Regions from separate parts of the Arthrobacter sp. NPDC090010 genome, predicted to be linked through region 4. Evidence: riboswitches for the same ligand, from Rfam matches in the RefSeq annotation. Region 4 holds a riboswitch; each other region holds the start of a gene.

Region 1 (2,187 bases), on a different contig from region 4:
CCCGAAAACCGCGGCTCGGAAGGTTCCGGAGAGGCGTGCCCGGCCGCGGGTGGCGAGGCCCCGGACCACCTCTTCGTGGATCTGCTCGTCTGCCGCCATGGCGGGTGTGGCGTGCGGATCAGTGGAGTACGGGGAACGGCCCTCGGCCCGCTGGGCGAGCGCCAGGACGAACACGGAGCCGAAATGGCGGGCCAGGAAACCCAGGAAACGGCTGTTCAGCGAGGCCGGGCGGGGCTTGCCGGCGTCGTCGCCGAGCAGGCTGAGCCAATGTGCCTCGTGGCGGCCCTCGGCTTCGGCGAGGGACAGCAGGATCGCCTTCTCCTCACCGTCACGGCGAGCGGCGAGCTCCCGGTAGACGGAAGCCTCGGCTCGTTCGTCGGCCAGGTACTGCTGCCAGCGTCTGATATCTGCAGCGGAGGCTTGGGGGGTGCTCATGAACACGGGCTCCTGGGGTCGGGATGATGGTGGCGCCCCATTGCGCAGCCCTCACTTTAGCGCGAAATTCCGCGGATTTTCGGCCGGTTCACCGAGGATTGTTGTTTCGGTCGACCGCAAACCCGGGAGCGGTTGCAAGAGGAAATGCAGTGCTCGTCCGTCCCGCAGTCCGGTGGCGGCGACGCGTACGGTGAGCGCGCCGTCGTTCCAGAGAGGTCTGCGCACCGCGCGGCTCAGGGCGTCCAGCAATTGGTGCGGCTGAGGACAGAAGTAGTGCTGCGGCACGCCCTGGAGGTGAAGCGTGACCCGGCCGCTCTGCGGCTCGACGGAAGGGATGACGGTGACGGACATCGAAGCCTTTCGGCAATGCTCTTGCCCCGCCAGTGGAACGGGGCCGCTTCTGCATCCGAGCCACCCGTGAACATGGGGTTGGCGGGTGGCCAGTCGGAGCTTGGCGCCACCTCTCGTGAAGCTTCCTTTACTCTAGATCACGACGACGTCGCGCGGCCCGCGCCCGGACGTCCGGGCTGCAGTGTGACGCTGCGTGAACGGGTGAGCTCACGACGCGAAGTTGCGGGGCAGGCAGGGCCTGGTGACTGGTACTAAACTCCTAGGCAGATGCTGCCCGTGAGCCGGATCACCTCCCTTGTTCTTCGCAGCCCCGTCAGAGAAGGAATGGCCGCCATGAAAGCCCTGCCCATCGAGCCGAGCAATGCGCCGATCAACATCGGGTCCAGGATCCGCGCGGCACGCAAGGCTCAGCGGATGACGATCGAGCAGGTCGCGGAGGTGACGGGCTTGACCAAGGGCTTCCTCTCCCGCGTGGAACGCGACCTCACCTCGCCGTCGGTGGCGTCCCTTGTGACCCTGTGCCAGGTGCTTTCGGTCGACATCGGTGACCTCTTCGCCGATACGGAGGTGACCCTGACCCGCAAGGATGAGGCTCCGAGAATCTCGCTCGGCGGCGAGGGCATCGTGGAGACGCTGCTGACGGGCCGTTCTGAGCGCAGGCTGCAAGTGCTCAAAGGCATCATCGAGCCGCGCGGCAAGGGCGAGTCGGAGCTGTATGCCGTCGACTGCGACGTCGACGTGCTGCACGTGGTCAAAGGCAGGATCGTGCTCACCTTCTCCAACGAACGGTACGAGCTCTCCGAAGGGGACACCCTCAGTTTCCCGGGTCGCGAACCGCACACCTGGCTGAACCCCACCGATGAGGAAGTCGAGGTCCTCTGGGTCCTGGTTCCTGCTGCCGCGGCATGAGTCGTGGCGGCATGATCGATGGCTGAGGCGCCGGTAATCGGGCCCTGAGTCCGCTATCCACGGCGCCGACGCCTGCCGAGTCAGCTATTGGGGGCGTGAGTCAGCTACCCCGGGCAGCGGACTCACGCCCCCAATAGCTGACTCGGCGAGCCCGGAACGGGTGTCGAGTCTTGGCGCTGCGAGACCGTCAGTTGCGTAGCGCGGCTGCAGAATCCTGGGCTCGGAGCGCCGCTTTGATCCGTCTGCGCACTCCTCCCGGGTCATCGAGGTCCGCCCAGCTCAGCCGGACGAATCGCCACCCCAGCTCCATGAGATGACGTTCCCGGAGGCGCTCTTCGTACAGGGCGCGTTCCGTCGGCTTTTCGCCGAAGTACTTGACCTCCCCATCGAACTCGACGGCCAGCATGCTGTCTGGCCAGGCGAAATCCAGATATCGCCAGCCGAGCGGCGTCATGACTGCCATCTGAGGTACAGGGGCCGTGAGGCTCTCCA
Region 2 (2,187 bases), on a different contig from region 4:
AGGAGAGCACCCAGCGCGGTGAACACGGCGGACATCCCGGACGCCGTGGCGAAGCACGCTTCCGTGCCTTCCAGCAGGCGCAGCCGTTCCTGGAAGGTCGCCACGGTCGGGTTGCCGTAGCGGGAGTAGACGAAGCGCTCGTCCTCACCCGTGAAGGCGCGTTCGGCGGCCTCCGCGGAGTCGTAGACGAAGCCCGAGTTCAGGAACAGCGCCTCGGAGGTCTCGTAGAAGCCCGTGCGGTCCAGACCGCCGCGCACCGCCTGGGTGGCGGGGGACCAGTTTTCAGTCTCGGGGTTGAACGCCACGCCTCAGCCGCCGATCGAGGTCGGCAGGCCGCTGTTCTTCCAGCCGTTCACGGTGCGCTCCCCGAAGCGGTCCGGGACGCCCTCGAAGCCTTCCAGGACGTTGTAGGAGGCCCAGCCGGCCGCCGTCGCGGCTTCCGCGGCCGCGATGGAGCGCTGGCCGGAGCGACAGAGGAACACCAGCTCGGCGGTGCCCGGGGCGGGTGCCTGGGCGCCCAGCTCGGTCAGGAAGCCGGTGTTGGGCACACCGCCGGCCAGGTTCCACTGGATGAACAGGGGCTCGCCCGACGGAGCCTTCGGGCGGCCGATGTGCGCCCACTCCGCCTCGGTGCGCACGTCCACCAGGACCGCGCCGTCCTTGAGCCTGTCCCAGGCCTGCTGCGGGGTCAGATCTCCCGCGTAGCTCACAGGGCACCGCCATAGGGGGCGAAGCCCGGCGCGGGGACGGCGTACGGGTCCACCAGGGGTGCCGGAGGAGCGGGAGGGGCGTAGGGCAGGACGACGGCCTGGGCCGCGATCACCGTCTTGCCGTTGAACGTCACGGACGGGCTGCCATAGAGGATGTACCCGTCGGCCAGGGCGGCGGAGACCCGCTCGCAGAACTCGCGGGTGTCCGGGCCGGTCAGGAGGCGGTACGGCAGGCGAGGGGCCGGCGTCGCGGACGTCTCTTCGGGAACGACGGCGGCTTCCTCCACGGAGGTCGCCTTCGCGCTCGTGGAGGCCGGTTTGGTCGCCGCGCTCCGGGTGGTGCGGGCCCGTGGGGTGCCGGTCTTCGACGTCGTCGCCTTGGCGGCACCGCTTGCGGTGGTCGCGCGGCGCGCGGGGGTTTTGGGTGCAGGCATGGGAGGCTCCTTCGCGCTTGCAGTTGACACATGCCGAGTAGTCACCTGAGGCACCCCGCCGCGTGAGGAGGGTTGCCGACCGGTCAGTCAGGGCTTGTCACCGGTACTCGTTACTCATCCAAAAATCTAGCACCAGGCCCCCTTGGGGACTGCGACGCGATCCTTCATCTTCTGTCATGAAACGTCGCGCCCGCCGCTCCTTCCGCGAGACGCCACTTGAGCACAGTCCGGAGCCCTCACACTGTGCTCAAGTGGCGTCTCGCGGCACCGGGGCAACGGATCAGTCCTGCTCGTGCAATGCCTCTGCGAGGAGCCGGGCGGCCTCGGGGAACCGCTCGGGCCCCGGTCCAGCGAAGTTCAGCCGCAGATATGCCCCCGAGGGCTCTGCCGGGAACCAGCCAGCACCGTCCGCCACGAGGACACCACGAGCCGCGGCATCGCGGACCAGGCGGGGAACGTCGGTGCCTTCGGGAAGCTGCGCCCAGAGGTTCAACCCGCCGCGGGGCACCTGCTCCACGAAGACCTCCGGCAAGTGCTCGGCCAGCGAGGACCGCAAGAGATCCCGGCGTTCACCCAGCTGCCGCTGCACGGCGCTCAGGTGCCTGAGGAAACCGGGCTGGGTGACGACGTCGAGCGCCGCGGCCTGCAGCAGCCCGCTCACGTACATGGTCTCCGCGGTCCGGTCGGCGAGGATGCGCTGGAGCGCGGGGCCGCGGGCGATGACGGCGGCCACCCGGACGGCAGGAGAGACGCTCTTGGTCAGCGAGCGGATGTAGACCACATGCCCGTCGTCGTCCTCCGCCGCGACCGGGCGCGGGCGCGTCTCGATGCCGAAGTCGTGCGCCCAGTCGTCCTCGATGAGGAAGGCGCCGTGCTCACGGACGACGTCGAGCACCGCTTGCCGTCGCATGGCGTCCCATTGAGCGCCGGTCGGGTTGGCGTAGTTGGGCTGGGCGTAGAAGGCGCGCGCTCCGCTTTCCCGGAAGGCGCGGTCCAGGTCCTCCGGATCCGGGCCGTCCGGTCCGCTGGCGATGGGGACGAGG
Region 3 (2,187 bases), on a different contig from region 4:
TCGAGATGGCGCCTGATATCGGCCTCGTGCTGCTGCCAGGTGTCGTGATCCAGCGACGCGAGCACCTGGGTCGCACGCGCCAGTGTCGCGGCACCGAGCACATTGGGCGAGCCGCCTTCATGCCGGGCCGGACCGGTGGTCCACGTCACTGAATCGAGCCGCGCCTCACGAACGGCCCCGCCGCCGAGCAGGTGGGGGGTTCCCGCGTCGAGCCAGTCCGCGCGGCCCACGAGGACTCCGGCACCGAACGGGGCATACAGCTTGTGCCCCGAGAAGGCGAGGTAGTCGACGTCGAGGGCGCTGATGTCGATGCGGCGGTGGGGCGCCAATTGCGCCGCATCCACCACGATCCGGGCACCGTACTCGTGGGCCAGTGCGGCCAGCTCGGCGATCGGGAGGATCTCTCCGGTGACGTTCGAGGCGCCCGTCACCGCCAGCAGCGAAACACCTCCCGCCTCAAGTTCCTCACGGATGGCGGACACGGTTTCGGTGAGAGTCTCCTGGGCCACCAGGCTGCGGTGCGCCACGCGCTGCCACGGCAGCAGATTGGCGTGGTGCTCGATGTCCAGGTACAGGACCTCCCCGGCCTGCTCGCCGTTCCTCTGGGGAAGGCATCCGGCCAGCACATTGAGTGAATCGGTGGTGTTGCGTGTGAAGATCACCAGGTCGTCGGGCCGACCGCCGATGAACTCGCGCACGATCTCGCGGGCGTTCTCATAGACCGAGGTGCTGATCTGGGACGCATAACCGGCCCCGCGGTGCACGCTGGCGTAGTACGGGAGGATCTCGTTCAGATAGGCGGAGACCACGCTCAGCGCGGGAGCGGAGGCCCCGTAGTCGAGGTTGGCGTAGCGGATGTCGCCGCCCTGGATGAGCGGTGCCTGGATCTCGGCTCCGGTGACGGCCGCGAAGGGATGCGCGGCCGGCGACGACGGCGCATGGGCGGCCTGAGCGGTACGGCGGGCAAGGGTGTTGACGGACATGCTGGGACCTCTGCATCGTGGAGGGGCCCGCTGAGCGGGCGCCGCGCTTGCCGATCCGCTGTCTGCGGTCGGCCTGGTCGTCACCCGGGGCACCCCACCGCGTCTGGAGGGTTGCCGGCCAGCAAACCGGGGTTTAGCGCTGGCACTCGTGACCTGTTCACGAGCGTACGACAGCGGCGCGTCCGCAGGGGAACGCGCCGCTATTGTTACGCAGAATATGACTTCGGAGCTCAGGGAAGCAGATCGTCCAAGGCAGGGTTCAGGCGGTGCAGGAACTCGGAGTGGAGGATGCCGTTGCTGGCCACGGCGTTGCCGCCGAAGGGTCCGTCCTGCCCGTCCAATGAGGTGAAACGGCCTCCAGCCTCCGTGACGATCGGGACCAGGGCCGCCATGTCGTAGAGGTTCAGTTCCGGCTCACAGGCCAGATCGACGGCGCCTTCAGCCAGAAGGCAGTACGACCAGAAATCACCGTACGCCCGGGTCCGCCACACGGAATCGTGGAGGTCGAGGAAACTGTCCAGCATCCCGCGTTCCTTCCAACCGTGAAGGCTGGAATAGCTGAGGGACGCATCCTCCATGCGGTGCACGTCAGACACCTTGAGGCGGGTGGCGGAGGCCAGCGAGCGGCCGGTGAAGGCCCCATGGCCCTTGGATGCCCACCAGCGCTTGCCCAGGGCAGGCGCGCTGACAACGCCCACGACAACCTCGTCATCCTCGATGAGGGAGATCAGGGTGGCCCAGACGGGCACGCCCCGCACGAAGTTCTTGGTTCCGTCGATCGGGTCCACCACCCAACGGCGGGAGCCGTGCCCGGTGGTCCCGAACTCTTCGCCGATGACAGCGTCGCGGGGCCGGGACCGGGACAGCTGCCCACGGATGTACTCCTCGGCGCTGCGATCCGCGTCGCTGACCGGAGTGAGGTCCGGCTTCGTCTCGACCTTCAGGTCCTGCGCCTTGAAGCGTTCCATCGTCTGGGCATCGACCTGGTCGGCCAGCACGTGCGCCAGGCGGAGGTCATCGGTGTAGTTCTGGGTGGGGACCGTCATGGGTTAAACCGTACCCATCGCGGGAGGACCCACAGCCCGCGACGCACCGAAGTGCTCATGGGGCTCCGAGTTCCTTGCTTTCCCGCTCTTCCTGTATTCCGGCGTCCAGCACACGCCGCAACGAGTCGAGGCGGGAGGCCCCGGCCGGGCCCGCATGC
Region 4 (2,187 bases):
ATGTCGTCGATGTGCTCGATACCCACGGCCAGGCGCACCAGGCCCGGCGTGACCCCGGCCGCCAGCTGCTCGGCTTCCCCGAGCTGCGCGTGCGTCGTGGAGGCCGGGTGGATCACGAGCGAGCGGACATCCCCGAGGTTCGCCACATGCGAGTGCAACTCCAGCGCGTCCACGAAAGCCTTGCCCGCCTCCAGGCCACCCGCGATTTCGAACGCGACCACCGCGCCGATGCCATTGGGCCCGTACTTCCGTCCGCGCTCGAACCACGGGCTGCTCGGAAGCCCGGCGAACGCGACGCGCTCGACGTCGTCGCGGGCCTCAAGGAACTCGGCCACCTTCTGAGCGTTCTCCACGTGCCGCTCCACGCGGAGGCTGAGCGTCTCCAGCCCCTGGGCGATGAGGAAGGCATTGAAGGGGCTGACAGCCGAACCGAGATCGCGCAGGAGCTGAACGCGGGCTTTGAGGATGTAGCTGAGGTTGGCGCCCAATGCGCCGTCCGCGCCGAGGTCCCGGGCATAGACCAGACCGTTGTAGCTCGGGTCCGGGGTGTTGAAGCCCGGGAAACGCTCGGGGTCGGCAGCGAAGTCGAACTTGCCGGAGTCCACGATGACGCCCGCGATGGCCGCACCGTGCCCGCCGAGGTACTTCGTGGCGGAGTGGACCACGATGTCGGCGCCCCACTCCAACGGGCGGATCAGATACGGAGTGGCCAGAGTGTTGTCCACGACGAGCGGGACTCCGGACTCGTGAGCCACTGCCGAGACGCCTTCGATGTCCAGCACGTCCTGGCGTGGGTTGGAGACGACCTCCGCGAAGAACAGCTTGGTGTTCGGCTGAACTGCGGCACGCCACTGTTCCAGGTCGTCCGGGTCCTCCACGAAGGTCACCTGGATGCCGAACTTCTTCAGGGTGTTGGCGAGCAGATTGTAGGTTCCGCCATAGAGGCTGGGGCTCGCGACGACATGGTCGCCCGCCTCAGCGATGTTGAGGATCGCGAACGTCTCCGCGGCCTGACCGGAGCTCAGCAGAAGGGCGGCCAGGCCACCTTCCAGACTCGCGATCCGCTGCTCGACGGCGTCCTGCGTCGGGTTGCCGATCCGGGTGTAGATCGGTGCGAGTTCGGCGAGGGCGAAGCGGTTCGCGGCACTCTCGGCACTCGGGAAGACGAAGGAGGTGGTCTGGTAGATCGGCAGCGCCCGTGCCCCGGTGGCGGCGTCCGGTTCCTGACCGATGTGGATCTGGCGTGTTTCGAAGGACCAGTTGTTGCTCATGGCTTTCCTTAGATTTCAAGGGCCAGGTACGGTCTCCCCCACCATCGCTGGCGTCAGCCTGCCCGGAGGAAGGTAGACGGCGCCCACGGCCCGCGCTTGCGCACCGGCCTTGGCGCCGGTCCGCCTGGTCCTCACCCGGGGCACCCCGCCGCGGACGGAGGGTTGCCGGCCAGCAAGCCGGGGCTCAATGCTGGCACTCATGACCTGGAACCCAGAGTAGGGCGCGGCCCGTCGACGCGAAAAGGACGGCGTCACAATACGTCGCGGCGCCATGCCTCCGATCACCGGATGGGCACCTCTCCCCATTCCCACTTCAGCAATTCGGTGGGTAAATGTAGTACATCTGCAAGACATGCAGATGCACCCATTCAAGGAGTTTGATCATGAGCACCCGAATGAACCCCACTCCGAAACTGATCCGCCGGGCAACCGCCGCACTGGCGACCGCAGGCCTCGCCTTCGCGGGCCTCCTGGCCGCCAGCGCTCCGGCCGAAGCCGCGACCTACGGCAAGGCCGGCACGGTCGTCAAGCAGTGCACTGGGATCAAGAAACAGAGCTGGACCTTGCCGGGCACCAAGGCGACCCTGCAGTACTGGTACTCCACCAAGAACGGTGGCACCTCTTGCGCCATGGTGTACGACAACGTCTCCGGCAAAAACACCATGTACGTCAGCCTCAGGCCGAAGACGGGCCAGGGATCCTTCGACTACGGCCTGTACGAGTACTACGCCGGCGGCGCACAGCTCACCAATACAAAGGGCAAGTGCGTGTATGTCTACGCCGACATTTCGAAGACGAGATACTCGAAGGTCCTGGGCTTCAAGAGCGCCACCATCTGCAACAAGTGATCCGCAGGGTCTGCAACTGACCCGGACAACAACTCTAAGAGGGCTTCGGTGGCACGAAACAACGCCGC

Evidence for each region. Region 4 has a riboswitch for S-adenosylmethionine ahead of ACIPXZ_RS07765 (bifunctional o-acetylhomoserine/o-acetylserine sulfhydrylase). Riboswitches for the same ligand answer to the same signal wherever they lie in the genome.
Region 1: it holds a riboswitch for S-adenosylmethionine, as region 4 does, so the genes downstream of both, ACIPXZ_RS14985 (hypothetical protein) here and ACIPXZ_RS07765 (bifunctional o-acetylhomoserine/o-acetylserine sulfhydrylase) in region 4, are expected to answer to the same signal.
Region 2: it holds a riboswitch for S-adenosylmethionine, as region 4 does, so the genes downstream of both, ACIPXZ_RS05655 (DUF1737 domain-containing protein) here and ACIPXZ_RS07765 (bifunctional o-acetylhomoserine/o-acetylserine sulfhydrylase) in region 4, are expected to answer to the same signal.
Region 3: it holds a riboswitch for S-adenosylmethionine, as region 4 does, so the genes downstream of both, ACIPXZ_RS02475 (aminotransferase class V-fold PLP-dependent enzyme) here and ACIPXZ_RS07765 (bifunctional o-acetylhomoserine/o-acetylserine sulfhydrylase) in region 4, are expected to answer to the same signal.

Annotation. Positions count from the first base shown of each region.
Region 1 covers NZ_JBIVFT010000011.1:1,031-3,217, reverse strand. Annotated here, with positions in the region: gene ACIPXZ_RS14990 (VIT1/CCC1 transporter family protein) at 1-435, opposite strand, end outside; gene ACIPXZ_RS14985 (hypothetical protein) at 487-786, opposite strand; SAM riboswitch class IV at 799-907, opposite strand; gene ACIPXZ_RS14980 (helix-turn-helix domain-containing protein) at 1,120-1,695, shown strand; gene ACIPXZ_RS14975 (hypothetical protein) at 1,883-2,187, opposite strand, start outside.
Region 2 covers NZ_JBIVFT010000003.1:63,494-65,680, reverse strand. Annotated here, with positions in the region: gene ACIPXZ_RS05665 (O-succinylhomoserine sulfhydrylase) at 1-305, opposite strand, end outside; gene ACIPXZ_RS05660 (rhodanese-like domain-containing protein) at 309-710, opposite strand; gene ACIPXZ_RS05655 (DUF1737 domain-containing protein) at 707-997, opposite strand; SAM riboswitch class IV at 1,153-1,259, opposite strand; gene ACIPXZ_RS05650 (PLP-dependent aminotransferase family protein) at 1,425-2,187, opposite strand, start outside.
Region 3 covers NZ_JBIVFT010000001.1:530,742-532,928, forward strand. Annotated here, with positions in the region: gene ACIPXZ_RS02475 (aminotransferase class V-fold PLP-dependent enzyme) at 1-983, opposite strand, end outside; SAM riboswitch class IV at 1,022-1,137, opposite strand; gene hisN (histidinol-phosphatase) at 1,214-2,029, opposite strand; gene ACIPXZ_RS02485 (ribosome small subunit-dependent GTPase A) at 2,085-2,187, opposite strand, start outside.
Region 4 covers NZ_JBIVFT010000004.1:1,680-3,866, forward strand. Annotated here, with positions in the region: gene ACIPXZ_RS07765 (bifunctional o-acetylhomoserine/o-acetylserine sulfhydrylase) at 1-1,271, opposite strand, end outside; SAM riboswitch class IV at 1,359-1,476, opposite strand; gene ACIPXZ_RS07770 (hypothetical protein) at 1,655-2,119, shown strand.